3 regions of the Sediminibacillus sp. JSM 1682029 genome follow, and region 3 is predicted to be linked to each of the others. Evidence: predicted binding sites of a transcription regulator. Region 3 holds the regulator's gene; each other region holds the start of a gene.
The links. The regulator CtsR, encoded in region 3, represses protease genes until heat stress. The targets are predictions, from matches to a motif close to ATGGTCAATAAAGGTCAAACA.

Region 1: a site for CtsR is predicted at 1,633-1,653, ahead of clpP (ATP-dependent Clp endopeptidase proteolytic subunit ClpP). Genes of this name have one in related genera too.
Region 2: a site for CtsR is predicted at 1,826-1,846, ahead of ABVF09_RS11390 (ATP-dependent Clp protease ATP-binding subunit). Genes of this name have one in related genera too.

The regions. Positions count from the first base shown of each region.
Region 1 is NZ_JBEWYY010000007.1:209,207-214,784, forward strand. It holds gene ABVF09_RS13565 (sensor histidine kinase) at 1-910, shown strand, start outside; gene ABVF09_RS13570 (response regulator) at 891-1,493, shown strand; gene clpP (ATP-dependent Clp endopeptidase proteolytic subunit ClpP) at 1,720-2,307, shown strand; gene ABVF09_RS13580 (RDD family protein) at 2,926-3,408, opposite strand; gene sppA (signal peptide peptidase SppA) at 3,421-4,416, opposite strand; gene ABVF09_RS13590 (DNA-3-methyladenine glycosylase I) at 4,501-5,091, opposite strand; gene ABVF09_RS13595 (HPr family phosphocarrier protein) at 5,270-5,527, opposite strand.
Region 2 is NZ_JBEWYY010000006.1:45,789-51,366, forward strand. It holds gene ABVF09_RS11390 (ATP-dependent Clp protease ATP-binding subunit) at 1-1,745, opposite strand, end outside; gene ABVF09_RS11395 (hypothetical protein) at 1,918-2,175, shown strand; gene ABVF09_RS11400 (hypothetical protein) at 2,230-2,379, opposite strand; gene mbcS (acyl-CoA synthetase MbcS) at 2,532-4,112, opposite strand; gene ABVF09_RS11410 (hypothetical protein) at 4,466-4,873, shown strand; gene ABVF09_RS11415 (tetratricopeptide repeat protein) at 5,243-5,578, shown strand, end outside.
Region 3 is NZ_JBEWYY010000017.1:6-5,583, reverse strand. It holds gene clpC (ATP-dependent protease ATP-binding subunit ClpC) at 1-2,084, opposite strand, end outside; gene mcsB (protein-arginine kinase McsB) at 2,109-3,173, opposite strand; gene mcsA (protein-arginine kinase activator protein McsA) at 3,170-3,721, opposite strand; gene ABVF09_RS18805 (CtsR family transcriptional regulator) at 3,740-4,198, opposite strand; gene ABVF09_RS18800 (MgtC/SapB family protein) at 4,386-5,036, opposite strand; rRNA gene rrf (5S ribosomal RNA) at 5,460-5,575, opposite strand.

The DNA of each region.
Region 1 (5,578 bases), on a different contig from region 3:
GCTTTCGCAATGGAGCTTCGGAGCAGATGATTTAGCGATCAGTTTGAAAACAGCCGATAGTTTCATCACCGAGGATCAATTATTTACAGCGCTTTACTTTGTTCTGTTCGCCATTTTTTTTCTCATTGCCGTTATCTTTGCCCTGCTGGTCCATTTATTCAACATCCAAATCACCACCCTGAAAAGGTTCCAAGTACAAGAGAAGGAACTCAAGGAAACCCGGTTTGCGCTAACAGAATCAAAGGTCTACGAGGAAATCCATTCACTGGTCCATGACTTGAAAACACCATTAGTGACAGTGCGGGGACTGATCTCCCTGATTGCGATGAAATATGAAAAAACTGAAGACAAGAAACTGCAGGATTATCTAACCCGGGTCGATCATTCCATTGATAAAATGAATGAAATGATTTCGGAAATCCTCTATGAGAACACGAAAAAAGAGATTGATGTAGACGAATTTCTACGTTATGTGATCAGCCATTTAGTGCTGGACGATCAAAAAATCCGTCTCGAAATGGAAGTGCAGGAAAACCTGCCCTATATCCATGTCAATAAAATCCGTTTTGCCAGAGCCATTGCCAATCTGCTGGAAAATGCGATTATTTCTTTTGAAGGAAAAGCAGGATTTATCCAGATCGATGTCAAAAAAGTGAATGATACGGTACGGTTTCAAATCAGAGACAATGGTCCAGGAATAAAGGAGGAACTTATGCAGGAAATATGGAAGGAAGGTTTTAGCACGAAAGACTCGTCCGGTCTCGGCTTGTCCTTCGTGAAACGTGTTGTCGAGAATCACCAGGGTACCATCTTCGTTTCAAGTACCCCCGGCAGTCATACACAAATGGATATTTACCTGCCGGTGTCTTCCGGTCAAGGAGGCGCCTTTTATGATATTGATCATCGATGATAATGAAGATATTCGTTTTACCATCAAAGAAATCTGTTCGTTTGCTGATTGGGAGGCATGTGAAGCGTCTACGGGAAAAGCGGGTGTGGAATTGTTTCGAAAAGTGTCCCCTTCCGTGGTTCTGATTGATTACCATATGCCGGACTGGGACGGACTGAAAACGACCAAAACCATCCGTGGAATGAATGCTTCGGTCCCGATCATCATCTTGACGGTCGACGAACGCCATGAAATTGCCGAGCAATTTCTGCAGGCAGGTGCAACGGATTTTGCTTTAAAGCCCATAAAAGCCCCTGACCTCCTATCGAGGATACGCCTCAACATGAAAGTCGGCAAATTGACAGCGGGACAAAAAGATGTTTTTGTAGAAAAAGGCATCAAAGCAGAAACATTGCGGACAATAAAACATTTTCTTTACCAGCAAGAACGGCCGTTGACGATATCTGAAATACAAGCAAGTTTGCCTGTTGCCTATCAAACGGTACACCGTTACCTGAATTATCTGGCCGAACGAGGGGAAATCACGGTCTTGTCCCAATATGGCAGCAAGGGAAGGCCGAAAAACAAATATAAAATAACGTAAACAGCCGACTTGTTAAGTTTATTTATCGGAAATCAGGGAACGATGGTTATAGATTAAATTCTTACTGTGAACGGCGATAATCCGGTTTTTCCGACCGGCAAAAAAGGTCGAACACTTCTTACATATGCAAAGTGTTTTTTGTTTGACCTTTATTGACCTATTGGAGTAAGATGAAATTAGTCATTCATCATAAGGATGAAAGAACTAAAAAAGGAGGAACTATCCAATGAATTTAATTCCTACAGTTATTGAACAAACAAACCGCGGAGAACGTGCATATGATATTTATTCCCGTCTGTTAAAAGACCGCATTATCATGCTGGGAAGCGGAATCGATGACAATGTTTCCAATACAATCGTCGCACAGCTGCTTTTCCTTGCTGCTGAAGATCCGGATAAAGATATTTCGCTCTACATCAATTCGCCAGGTGGTTCGATCACGGCCGGCATGGCAATTTATGATACCATGCAGTTCATCAAACCGAACGTTTCCACCATCTGCATCGGGATGGCAGCTTCTATGGGCGCCTTCCTTCTTGCAGCAGGTGAACCAGGCAAGCGTTATGCGCTTCCTAACAGTGAAGTCATGATCCACCAGCCGCTTGGCGGTACGCAAGGTCAGGCAGCGGATATCGAAATTCATGCAAGAAGAATTATTGAAATGCGCAGTAAGCTGAACCACATTCTTTCTGAGCGTACTGGTCAACCGTTGGAAGTGATCGAGCGCGATACAGACCGTGATAACTTCATGGAAGCTTCCAAGGCTGTTGAATACGGTCTGATCGACAAAGTAATGGAAAAAAAGCCTGACTAATAAACAGGGAAATCAAAAGACTGGGACAAAAACATAGTGCCCAAAACGAAAACCGGACGATAATCCGAAATCCTGAGGATTATCGTCCGGTTTTTTCTTTTTATAATCTTTCATAAAAAAATACAATCTACGTAATAATTTATATTGAAATACTTGGTGCCTTGAATGAAAGGGATGTTGTCCAGCGCTAAGGAAATATCTTACGCTTTCCGCGGGCGGCTGGTGAACTTCCTCGACCCAAGGGTGCAAAGAAGGATATTCCAGTAGAACCCTGACTGTGGCCGTTACCATGAAACGAAGTGTTCTGCTGCAGCGACATTTTATCCTTATCTATTTCAGAATGAAAGAATTAATTCGCAGTTCCCTCAATCTGTAAAGCTTGAAAAGCAACACAGCTGCGATAGGAATCTTTAAATTTTTTTTGCAAATATATTTATCAATGATAATACTGCCTTCTTAACAAGTTGAGTTTTAACTCCACACCTTCACCATGCTTTCACTTCGTTAACATAGCATGCCGTTTTTGAAGTTTCTTCTTCCCTTTCCACCAAGGCGATAGTTCGAGACGATTCATTAAAATTGGCAGGCTGCCTTATAACCGAGACAGCCTGCCTAAAGTTATTCCGTATGGATGACACGGGTGCTCGCGAACAGGTCGTGCACTCCTTGCTTTTGATCCGTGAAGGCCACAACCGCATAGAGCACAGGAGTGAAAAACAAGACTCTATGGATAAATCTTCCCACCACCTCACGAAACAACAAATCACTCCAGGTCAACGAACTATCATCTTCCCGGACCACCCGAAGACCAAACAGCATCTTTCCAAGCGTCTGGCCAAAGAATTTGGTCATCAACAAAAAATACACATAAAAAACAATCGAGCCCAGTATCCCTGTCACCGTCCAAAAACCAATATCAAGTTGCTGGCCGTCATTGATAAAATGAAACGGACTAAGCAAGATACCATTGACACTAAATACCACGAGCAAGTCCGTTATGTACGCCCAAAACCTCATCCAAAATCCAGCATAACGTCTTTTCCTCAAGTCATTTGTTGAATGTTCAACCGTTTGCCAGTTTTCTTGATCATGATTGCTCATCTACAGCACCCCCTACCTTGAATACAGATACATGGCCCGCGGAGCATCTGACTCCCTGATCAATTCCTGAAGGCCAGCCAATTTCATGTCCGGACCGAAGAAGTTTTGCGCAGTCATTCCAAGCAGCTGGTCAAAATGGAAGCCGGTTTTATACTGAATAACTTGCGCTTCTCCCAATTCATTCTCCTCTTCCATCATCGCTATCGTGTCATCCAGCGTGCCAAGCCCATCAATCAACTTGTTATCCAGGGCTTGCTTGCCAGTGTACACTCGGCCATCTCCCAGCTCACGGACCGTTGCTTCTTCCATCCCGCGGCCATCGACAATGACTTGGACAAATTCATCATACAGCTCATCGACCATCGTCTGAAGAATGGCTTCTTCGTCTTCCGTCATCGGGCGTGAACCAGACATGATGTCTTTGTATTCTCCGCTTTTGATTGTATTGAAATCTATTCCGTATTCTTCTGCCAATTCCGCATAGTTGATGCTTTCCATAATCACACCAATCGATCCTGTCAACGTTGCCGCATTGGCCACAATTTTATCGGCAGGGGCAGACACGTAGTAGCCACCAGAAGCAGCCGTATTGCCCATGGATACATAGACAGGTTTATCTGTACTTTCCTGGATTTCTACAATTTTGTCATGGATCTCGGCACTTTCGACTACCCCGCCGCCAGGAGTGTTCACACGGAGAATTATCCCATCGATGCTTTTGTCCTCTCCCGCCTTTTCAAGCATTCGCAAAAAGTTTTGGTGGTTGTAGCCTGAGTTATTCAGTAATGAGCCAGACCCGGTATCTTGAATTACTCCTTCCAAGTGGAGTACGGCGATCTTACTTCCGCTTGTCCCACTCTCGATAACCGTTTCATTAAACAATTCATCCTGCTGCGTGAATACATCCTCGAAATTGGTGGATGCCAGACTGGTTGCGAACTGTACTCCAATCGAAATTAAAAATAAACCTGCCGCTATGAGCAGCGCCAGCCAGCGTTTTCCATTCATCATTAAATCCTCCTCTGTCGGCTTGTTTCTGTTATCCCTTTAAAATAGTATCGTATGTGCCGCCGATTATCTAGTGGCAGCCGATTACTCCATTCCTGAAACAGGTTGGCGGTTATCGGTATGACAAGGACAGGTAGTGAGGTGATCATCATAAACTCCTATAGCCTGTAAAAAAGAATAAATAATGACAGGCCCGACGAAAGTAAAGCCCCGTTTTTTCATGTCTTTGCTGATGACAACCGACATATCATTTTGGGCAGGAACTTGTCCGGCTTCATCCCAGTGATTCACTATTTGTTTTTGATCACTGAACTGCCAAACATAGGCGGAAAAACTCCCGAATTCCTTTGCCGCCCGCTGTGCTGCCATGGCATTTTTGCGGACTGCGTTAATTTTCAGCCGATGCCGGACCACCTCTCCCGTTGATAGAATTTTTTCCAAGTCATCATCTGACATAGCTGCACACCGATTGATATCAAAGTGATGAAAAGCCTGACGGTAACCCTCCCGTTTGTTCAGGATTGTGCTCCAGGATAAACCGGCTTGCGCGCCTTCTAAATTGAGCATTTCAAATAAATAAGTGTCATCCTTGCTCGGTATTCCCCATTCCTGATCATGGTACTGTTTCATCAATGAACCTGATTCAGCCCAAGGACATGTCTTTTGTCCTTTCATCTGTATTCCCACCTTTCTTAAACCTTGTATCGGTACCATTATCGTAATACGTATGGTAGCTTTGTTACGTTCCATATTTTGCTCAATCGATTAAAATTATTCTTTATGAATAGGGACGGCAGATTATCATAAATGGGCAAAAAAATAACCAAGCCTCTCTATAAAGGCCTGGTATTGTTTATACAGTCGGTTCCGCTTGGCCGGGATTGATGAATGCCGAAAGCTGATCGATTGCTGCGGTTTCATCACTTCCCTCGGCAATGAGGATGATTTCCTCTCCCGTTGCTATCGCCAGACTCATAAGTCCCATAATACTTTTGGCATTGACCCGCTTGCCATCTTTCTCAATAAACAATGCTGAAGAAAAGCCACTTGCCTTTTGAACGAATTGTGCTGCCGGCCGCGCTTGTAAACCTGCTTCCAACTCCACCACCATCTCTTTTTGTTTCACTCGGTTCCCTCCTTAAAGAAAACGCTTTCATTTATA
Region 2 (5,578 bases), on a different contig from region 3:
TTGTCGCCGGTTCCCGCATTACTTGTCATGATGATGACTGTTTCTTTGAAGCTCACCCTGCGGCCATGGCTGTCGGTCAGATGACCATCTTCCATGATTTGCAGGAACATATTTTGTACGTCCGGGTGGGCTTTTTCAATTTCATCCAGCAAAATCAAGCTATACGGATTGCGGCGTACACGTTCTGTCAGTTGTCCGGCTTCCTCGTGGCCGACATAGCCAGGAGGGGAACCGATGATCTTAGACACGGAGTGTTTCTCCATGTACTCACTCATATCAAGACGGATCAACGATTCTTTTGTACCGAACAATTCCTCTGCAAGCGCCTTGGTCAATTCTGTTTTACCGACACCGGTCGGGCCGACAAACAGGAAGGATCCAATCGGACGATGTTTGGATTTCAAGCCGGCGCGGCTGCGGCGAACGGCTTTGGCCACCTTTTGCACCGCGACTTCTTGTCCAATGACTTTTTCGGACAGATTTTTAGCCAGGTACTTCATTTTCTGCTGCTCGTCGGATTGGATTTTCCGAACCGGAATACCGGTTTTTTCTTCTACGAGCAATTGAATATCCTCTATCGTCACCTCGGCGGCAGGTGCGTCGGTTGCTTCTTCCAGTTGTTTTTCCAGTTTAATTTCCTGATGTCTCAGGTTGGCAGCACGTTCATAATCTTCTTTTTCCGCTGCCTGCATTTTTTCTTCGTGCAGCTCATCCAGGCGTTTTTGGATGGAATCCTTATCGGATTGCGAATTGGCAAGGTTCAGTCGTGCACCTGACTCATCCATCAAGTCGATCGCTTTGTCCGGCAGGAATCTGTCCTGCAGATAACGCTGAGACAACGTTACCGCGCCGCGGATGGCTTCGTCTGAATAGCTTACTTGATGATAGCTTTCATAACGCTCTTGCAGCCCTTGCAGAATCTGCACCGCTTCTTCGACGCTTGGCTCTTTGACAATGATTGGTTGGAAACGGCGTTCCAGTGCTGCGTCTTTTTCAATTTTGCGGTACTCTTTCAACGTCGTAGCACCGACCAGCTGCAGTTCGCCTCTAGCCAACGCAGGTTTCAGGATGTTGCCTGCATCCATTTGGGAGCTTTCCGCTGTACCTGCACCGACCAATTGATGCACCTCATCGACAAACAGAATGACATTTTTCCGGTTTTGCAATTCAGAAACAAGCTGTTTCATACGCTCTTCGAACTGACCTCGGACACCTGTGTTGGCTACCAGAGATGCCACGTCCAGCAGATAAATTTCTTTGTTCATCAATTTAGCCGGAACGTCGCCTTCCGCGATTTTCAGGGCAAGCCCTTCTGCAATCGCTGTTTTACCTACGCCAGGTTCCCCGATAAGAACCGGATTGTTTTTGTTCCTTCTATTCAATGTCTCAATCACACGTTTCACTTCGTTTTGCCGACCGATAACCGGATCGATCAAACCTGCTTTCGCAGCATGCGAGAGGTTTCTACCAAGCTCATCCAGCAATCCGCCGCCTTTTCCGCCGTTGGCTTGCTGTTGTTGGGCCTGTCCGCCTCCTTGCTGGAACCCTTCAAACGGAGACGCTCCTCCGCCAAAGAATTGATTGAAATCCATACCGCCTTGATTGAAAAAGCCGGATGGATTTTTAGCACTATTTTTTATTTCTTGAAAGCAAGTTTCGCATAAATTCATTTGTTGTGTTTGATTATTAAAACGAAGGTTTACATTAATGGTTGCTTCACGAACACCGCAATTTTGGCATTGCATATTCGCTTTCCCTCCTTCAAATATATAAGGTAAGTAGTTTGGTCTTTGACTTTGACTATCTTTGACCTTATCTATAGTATAGTTTGACTTTCTTTGACTTTCAACCCCTAAATTAGAATTTCTTTAAATAATTTTTGTATTGGCTTTATTGATCTGTACGAGGTTGAAAAGGATGGAACCCTGTATTCATCCTATTACCCGTTATTTTATTCCTTTAATCAAAAATGGTCAAATTTGTTGTTTATTCTCAATTAACCCGTTACAGAACGACAAATATCAGATTTTATATAACATGGTGAAGATAAGGATGATTGAACAAACCTTTCAAGAAGGAGGACGTTACGGAGAAGGAGGTCAACTTGAAAAAGATAGCAGCTTCTTCATGAAAAAAGCCATTCCGTTTCCGGAATGGCTTCGTAAATGTAAGTAAAAGGATTGTTAAATAAATGCGCATGAGCTATTGAGATGGTAGTTACCTGAACAGCTATTCATGGACCTGTTCATTTACGGAAGAACTTTCTTCCGCTTCCGTGTTCGGCAGTTCCTCCTGAAGGGGGCCGATCACCTTGAACGGAATCATGATCAAAACAAAAGCCAACAGCACGACCCACCCAAGCTCGCGTAAGATTTTCAATCTGTTCTCCTCCTATAAGAATAGATCCACATTTTCCCCAAGCATAACACATCCTGCCAGATTCGCAAACAGCGCTTTGCCACTCTAAAACGGGGTCAGTCCCCGCATCCAAGAGGCGGGGACTGACCCTGATGGTTTTGGCGGTACTGACTTTAATTAGTGGTGGCTTTTTCTTTTTGGCGCAGTTCGATTCTTCTTATTTTACCTGATGAGGTTTTCGGCAGTTCTTCGATAAATTCTATTTTTCTAGGATACTTGTAAGGGGCAGTCCACTTTTTCGCGTAGTCTTGCAATTCTTTGACTAGGCCATCCTTATTTTTATCAACATTCGGCTGAAGGACGATGAACGCCTTGACGACATTCCCTCTGTCCGGGTCAGGACTAGCGACGACAGCACATTCTTTGACCGCTTTATGTTTGATCAACGCGTCCTCCACCTCAAACGGTCCGATCGTATAGCCAGAGCTGATGATGATGTCATCACTGCGTCCTTCGAACCAGTAATAACCGTCTTCATCCTTTGATGCCTGGTCACCCGTTACATAGTAATCGCCGCGCAACGATTTTTTCGTGCGTTCTGGATCTTTATAGTACTCCTTGAATAAAGCTGGTGTATCGAGCGGAATGGCAATATCTCCGACCTTGCCCGGTGCCACTGGATTTCCGTCCTCATCAATAAGGACGACTTCATTGCCTGGCGTAGGCTTGCCCATGGATCCAGGTTTTACTTCCATCCCTTTCAAGAATCCGAGCAGCAGTGTATTTTCCGTCTGTCCATAACCATCCCGGACGGTTATATTAAAGTGGTTGCGGAACGTATCAATTACTTCGCGGTTCAAAGGCTCCCCTGCCGATACGGCACTATGCAGTTTGGTCAGTGCGTATTGATCAAGGTTATCAAGCTTTGCCATCAAACGGTATTCCGTCGGTGTGCAGCAAAGCACATTGACTTCATGCTTTTCCAACAAAGATAGATATTTCTTCGCATCGAACTTGCCGTTGTAAACAAGCCCGGTTGCACCGGAACCGAGAACGGACAGTAACGGGCTCCAAACCCATTTTTGCCAGCCCGGAGCAGCTGTTGCCCATACCACGTCTCCGTCTTCGATTGCCAGCCAGTTGTTTGCCGCTGTTTTCAAATGGGCAAATCCCCAGCCATGTGTATGGACGACTCCTTTAGGATTCCCAGTCGTTCCTGAAGTGTATGGAAGAAAGGCGATGTCATCCCGGGTGGTCGCAGCCATTTCCAGTTGTTCTGACGCCTTTTCCTTCAGTCGGTCGAGGTGGTGCCATCCTTCTATCTCGCCGCCGACCGAAAACTTGATTAATTCATCATATTCCGTGATACCTGTAAATTGTTCTGCAAATGGATGATAGCTGATGATTCCTGCAACTTCCCCATGCGTTACCCGGTACTGCAAGTCCTTTGTCCGCAGCATCTCTGAACTAGGGATAATGATAATACCGGTTTTAAGAGCCGCCATATAGATTTGGTAGGACTCGATCAACCGGGGCATCATGACTAATACCTTGTCCCCTTTTTTGAGACCATTGGATAAAAACACATTTCCGATCTTGTTAACGTTGACTAACAGCTCTTGATAAGTGGTTTCCTGTTGATTTCCTTCATTGTCTTCATAAATCAACGCCTTCCGTTCCGGCCCGCTCGCATACTTCTCTATTTCCATCGCAATATTATAATTTTCCGGAGCGATCAAGTCTTTTTTATCCATCCGTTCATCCCTCATTCCTATTATTTGGTATCAGGTATTAATTTCTAGTCATTATATCAATTACTAAAGTCTATGAAAAGTAAGAAAACTTATGCAATCTATATGGAAGCGCTGTCAATATTATGATAAAATTTGATTCCAGCTTTCATTAGGGGGGATGCTCCACAAAAAAGTGCAGCAGAAAGGTCGTTATATAGGTCTTTGGTAAGAATTTGGATTTTTGCTGATTAGCAAGTTTTAACAAAAGTAAATCGGTGAATTACTTTAGCAAAATCAAGTTTTCGGTGAAACGGAATTTCCCCTTCAGGACCGGATCGGCTGCTAAACTTGATTGAAAAAATGATGATTGGTGCGTGATGATCATGAAGTTTCGCCTGCTTCTTCTCTTGTTGCTGTCCGTCGTTCTAACTGCCTGTGCGTCCACAAAGTCAGAAGAAAAGTCACCGGGGAATGAAGGGATTCACAATCAGGCATACCCTGATGTGGAACAAATTTTGAAAAAGGACGAGGATGCCGATGTGTTCCAATGGAAAAAACGGATTTACAAAACCGATTTGAAGTCGCTCGAGTCCATGGATGTCTCGAAAGAGGAACAACTGGGAACCATTGAGGCCACTTATTCAGACGGAGATGAATTCACCGAAAACATGGCGACCAAACTCCCTGTAGGCACCGCCATTTATGCGACCGATAAAGAAAATATACTCATCGCCGAACACGACGGAAAAACCAAACGCTACCTCGCCATGATTGAAGACTAATAGCAAAAGGGACAGTCCCCGCTTTCAAACGGGGACTGTCCCTTTTTTTCCATTAATGCAGGGGTCGAGGTACAGGGGGAGGTACAGGGGGTCAGGCCCTCACACAAGCTGGTGCCAGTCCTTCAGCCATTACGGGGTCAGTCCCCGATAGGGTTGGAAGCTTGATTTAATGGGGTATTTGTCAATTCTGTTGAGCTTAAACTGCATTTTGGGGTCAGACCCCACCCCGGTATGGGGACTGTCCCCGGTCTCCTGCTTTCCCCGGTCTTCTGTCTCCGGTCTCGAGTATTTATATTTCTTTAATTTTCCAGGGGGGAAATGCTTGGTTTTTTGTGATATGCTAGATACAAATATGAAGGAGGGATTGTCATGAAAAGGGAAACTGTTACCTTAATGGCTAATAAGAAGACAATCGACTTGAAACCGCAGCACATGGTGGTGTACCGTTCGTGTAAGATCATCGAAGCGGTCGACCGGAACGACGACTGTTATTATTTATATATATACAAAGATAAACCGCTCAACGGCATCCGGGCAAAACACATAAAACTTGGATCCTTTCTCCACCGGGCGCTCGCCAGAGGAATCAGCTTTTCCGGAACACACCCGCTCACACTCCAGGTGCTGTCCGACCATCCTTCATTCCGATCGATCAGCTTCAACCAACTGTATAAAAAAACATCCGCCAGTCACTCTCCCTTGGAA
Region 3 (5,578 bases):
TCCATCACTTTATCCCTCATCCCTTTGTAGCCTTGATCTTCGTCTCCGAGGTTGAAACCGACATACTTGTTTCGCTTCAATTCACTGGCACCTACGTTGGAAGTCATAATCAGCACGGTATTTCGGAAATCGACCAGTCTCCCTTTGGAGTCGGTCAACCTTCCATCTTCCAGTACCTGAAGAAGAATATTGAAGACCTCTGGATGTGCCTTTTCTATTTCATCAAGCAGCACAACGGAATAAGGTTTCCTTCGTACTTTTTCCGTTAATTGGCCGCCTTCCTCATAACCGACGTAACCAGGAGGTGAACCGACAAGACGGGATGTCGAGTGTTTTTCCATATACTCGGACATATCGATACGAATCATTGCTTCTTCATCTCCGAACATCGTATCAGCCAAGGCACGTGCCAATTCCGTCTTACCGACGCCAGTAGGTCCCAAAAAGATAAAGGAACCGATTGGGCGTTTCGGATCCTTCAATCCGGCCCTGGCACGACGGATGGCTTTTGCAACAGCTTTCACCGCTTCCTCCTGACCGATTACCCTGTCATGCAGCACTTCTTCCATATTGAGCAGCCGTTCACTTTCATCTTTGGTAAGCTTGGAAACCGGGACACCCGTCCATGTTGAAACAACACTGGCAATGTCTTCGACCGTCACTTCCGAGCTTTCTTGACCCTGCTGCTCCTTCCATTCTTCTTTTGTTTGATCCAATTCATCTCTTAAACGCTGTTCGCTGTCTCTTAATGATGCTGCTTTTTCGAATTCCTGACTTTGAACCGCTGCATCCTTTTCCTTGCGAACTTCTTCCAGCTTTTGTTCTAAATCCTTCAGATTTGGCGGAGCAGTATATGAGCGCAGGCGCACTTTAGAGCCCGCTTCATCAATTAAATCGATGGCTTTGTCGGGTAAAAAGCGATCGGTGATATAACGATCCGATAACGTGACGGCAGCTTCGATGGCTTCATCTGTAATGGTGACACGATGGTGGGCCTCGTAGCGATCACGCAATCCCCTTAAAATTTGCATGGATTGATCCATTGTCGGTTCATCTACTTGGATTGGCTGGAAACGACGTTCCAGTGCTGCATCCTTCTCAATATACTTCCGGTATTCATCCAATGTTGTCGCTCCGATACATTGCAATTCTCCACGTGCGAGAGATGGTTTCAGGATATTGGAAGCATCTATAGCGCCTTCTGCACCGCCAGCTCCGATCAATGTATGGAGTTCATCGATGAACAAAATGATATTGCCGGCCTGGCGAATTTCCTCCATTACTTTCTTTAAACGATCTTCGAATTCACCGCGGTATTTTGTACCGGCTACGACTGTTCCCATATCCAATGTCATGACCCGTTTGTCACGCAATATTTCCGGAACGTCGTTGTTCACGATTTTTTGGGCAAGCCCTTCAGCCACGGCTGTTTTACCGACACCTGGTTCCCCTATCAATACGGGGTTGTTTTTGGTACGACGGCTCAATACCTGAATGACCCGTTCAATCTCTTTGCCCCGTCCGATAACCGGATCGACATTGCCATCCTTGGCAATCGAAGTCAAATCCCGTGCCAGGGAATCTAAAGTCGGTGTGTTGGCGGCAGTTGATTGGGAGCCATTACGGCCGTGTTGGCCTGCTGCCGATTCATTGCTGCCCAACAATTGCAATACTTGTTGTCTGGCTTTGTTCAGGCTGACTCCAAGGTTGTTCAGAACCCTTGCAGCGACTCCTTCCCCTTCCCGGATGAGTCCCAAGAGAATATGTTCTGTTCCTACATATGAGTGCCCCAGCTTTCTGGCTTCATCCATGGACAGTTCAATGACTTTCTTGGCCCGCGGTGTGTAATGAATCGTCTGTGACACTTTTTGTCCGCGTCCGATTAATTGTTCTACTTCTTCCTGGATTTTTTCCGTTTCGAGTCCGAGAGAGCTTAATGCCTTGGCGGCAATGCCTTCCCCTTCTCTAACCAATCCTAATAGAATATGTTCTGTACCAATATTGTTATGCCCTAACCTGACCGCTTCTTCCTGGGATAAGGCCAAAACTTTTTGCGCTCTTTCGGTAAATCGACCAAACATCATATCAGGTCTTCCTCCTTACATTAATTAATTTTCCAGTTTGAACCGTTCTCTGATCAACGAAGCCCTTAGTACATCCCTTTCTTTTGCTGAAAGCATTCTTTTAGCATAGTGCTGCAAAAATCCAGGTTGGGACAATATCATCAACTCATTCAGAATGCTTTTCGAGATATCCTTGATATAACCTACGTCAATACCCAACTGTACATCCGACAAGCATTTTGCCGCTTCTTTCGATTCGATGATTCTGCTGTGCTGGAGGATGCCGTAGGATCGGAAAACCCTGTCTTCAAGTTGTAATTCCGATTGTTCGACCAGTAACTGTCTGGCTTTTCGTTCCTGATCGATCAGTTGGTTGACAACACTCCGCAAGTCTTGGACAATGTCCTCTTCCGATTTTCCAAGGGTGATTTGATTGGAAATTTGAAAAATGTTCCCGATGGCTTCGCTTCCTTCTCCATATATGCCTCTTACCACCAGGCCCAGCTGGCTGATTGCCGGAATCATCCGATTGATTTTTTGAGTTAGAGCCAATGCCGGTAAATGCATCATGACCGAAGCTCGCATTCCGGTTCCGACATTTGTCGGGCAACTCGTCAAGTAACCCCGATTTTCATCGAATGCGTAATTGATTCTTTCTTCCAGCCAATCGTCAAAGGTAAATGCCTGTTCAAGTGCTTTTTCCAATTGAAAACCCGGAAAATATAACTGAATCCGGATATGATCTTCTTCATTTACCATTACCGATACTTGCTCGTTGCTCGATATCAGGGCTGCAGCCTCTTCATCGTTTTCTGCCAAATGGGGACTGATGAGATGTTTTTCAACTAAAACCTTTTTTTCTATTGGCTTCAAATCCCGCATTTTAACGAGCGCCAAATCGTTATAGTTGGAAAAAGACTGATGTTCATACTCCTTCTGAAAAAACGAAAGCACTTTCTCCAATTCATCGGCACTGGCAATGATCGGGAAGGGGACTTGCTCAAAGTTTCTGGCCAGGCGAATACGACTGCTCATCACAATGTCGCTATCCGGTCCATTCTCCTTCATCCAAGGACTGATCGCCTCATTCATAAATTGCTGTAAGCTCATTCATCCTCACCTTCCCCGTCACGGCTGAGGTCTTTTTCCAATTGTTTAATTTTATCTCTCACTTGAGCAGCGCTTTCAAACTCTTCATTTGCAATTAATTGTTTCAACTGTTCACGGTACTCGCCTAACTTCCGTTTCTGCTGAATACCACTCCCAATTCTGGAAGGTATTTTTCCATGATGGGTTGTGTTTCCACTATGAACCCGGCGGAAAACAGGATTTAGTCGATCAGAAAAGGTTTGATAACATTCTGCGCAGCCAAACTTGCCGACTCTGGCAAACTCCTGGTAAGTCATGCCGCATTTTGGGCAGGTGAGCCTTTGTTCGGAAGGTCTACTGCTCGCATGCTGTTCATTAAGACCCGATGCTCCGTCGAAATTAAACAAACCAGATAATAAATTGTGCAGGGAGTATGCGTCATCTTCGTATCCCATATACCCTTTTTCTTTCGCACAATACTCGCAGACATGTATTTCAGTTTTATTACCATTCACAATCTTGGAAAAATGCAAGGTAGCTGGACGTTCATGGCATTCTTGGCACTCCATGCCAACTCCCCCTTTTGCCTAATATTTTAAAGTTGAAAGCATTGCAGTCATAATGCGGGACCGGATCTCGTCACGAACTGGCAGTTGAAAGGCAAGAGTGCTTCGATCGATGGCACTTGCCATCATTTTTGCCTCACGCTTTGTGATCAACTCTTCCTCCAGCATTCGCTCCAATATATCCACAGCGGCCTGCTGTGTTACCGCAGGTTGGATCATTTTCATAATATCATCGATCAATTTCGCTTTATCTTCATTTTCAATTCTAATTATGCGAATATACCCTCCGCCTCCGCGCTTACTTTCGACTATATAGCCCCTTTCCACTGTAAAGCGGGTTTTAATCACATAATTTATCTGAGAGGGTACACACTGGAACTGGTTCGCTATTTCACTTCTTTTGATTTCCACTGCATTTTTATTATTCTCTCGCAGAATTTCTTTTAAGTAACGCTCGATTACATCAGATATGTTACTCATTTGCCCTCCCCTCCTCAGCTTTGACTTTGACTATCTTTGACTTTACTTTTATTATACTCATCTTTTCCTGGGATGCAAATAAAAAAGTTCAGTAAATATCTTCTCCTTAAAAATAGTGGATAAACTTCTATATAATGTTTTTTTACCCTGTCTTTTATAAAGCTTCTTCTTTTAAGGGATAATTCCTTCAAATCTCTTTTACTCTTTTTAGGTGTTCGAGAGAAGACATCTCTTCAATCAATTCGTACTTATCAATTTGAGTTTTGTTTTCCAGTTCGATAAACAAACTCCTTGCATCGTCCTCTGCTCTTTCTACTTCCATCTTTTCGATTTTCGATTGATATTTTTCAAAAATACGGAGCAGGCTTTCAATTTTCAAACCTTCCTCAACAATTAATTCAAAATGGAGATTTGCCCGTTTGTTTAAAAATAGTCTTTCTACTTGTTGCAAGAGTACCAAACTAAGCAGGATGATGAACGTCGCTACTCCTGCCAGGCTATACATCCCCGCTCCCACCACCAGGCCAAGTCCGGCGACTGCCCAAATGGAAGCTGCAGTCGTCAAACCACGGATGTTGATTCCATGCACCATTATTGTACCGGCACCCAAAAAGCCTATTCCGCTAATCACGTAAGAAGGGATACGTGCAGGATCAAAACGGACATTATCATATTTCTCCATAAAGGTTTCAAAACCATATATGGATAAAAGCATCATTAAACAAGAACCCACCCCTACTAAAATATGGGTCCGGAATCCTGCAGCGTGGTTATTCCATTCTCTTTCAAATCCTATTAAGCCTGACAGCAGCAAGGCTACAAATAAACGGATTACCATTAGTGTAAAATCTTCATGAATCAAACTTGATAATTGCACTCGACTTCCCCCTTCTTCTTGTGTATTTAGTACCCGTTACTGGCAAATCGAAATCAGGCTTTCTCTTATCTTATGTAATGATAAGGAATGGGAATGATTGTTTCTATTTTAAATTCAGTCGGCTCTTTGGGAAAACTTTGCTCCTCTGCCAAAGGTGGTGGTTTGATTTTTCAATTCAATTTTTCTTTACCGAAAGCTCCATCCATAAAAATAGCGATTTCAATAAATGAACCCGTTTTCTGCCATAAAACTTTATGCTTTATATACTCTCAATATAGAGTCAACTTTTGCTCGTATTCTCCATTTCCTGAAAACCGGGTATTCACATAACATAAAAAAACACCCTTGAGCGAGTTTGAACTCATTCAAGGGTGTTTTTGTTTTGCCTGGCGGCGTCCTACTCTCGCAGGGGCAAAGCCCCAACTACCATGGGCGCTGGAGAGCTTAACTGCTGTGTTCGGCATGGGAACAGGTGTGGCCTCTCCGCTATTGCCACCAGGCCT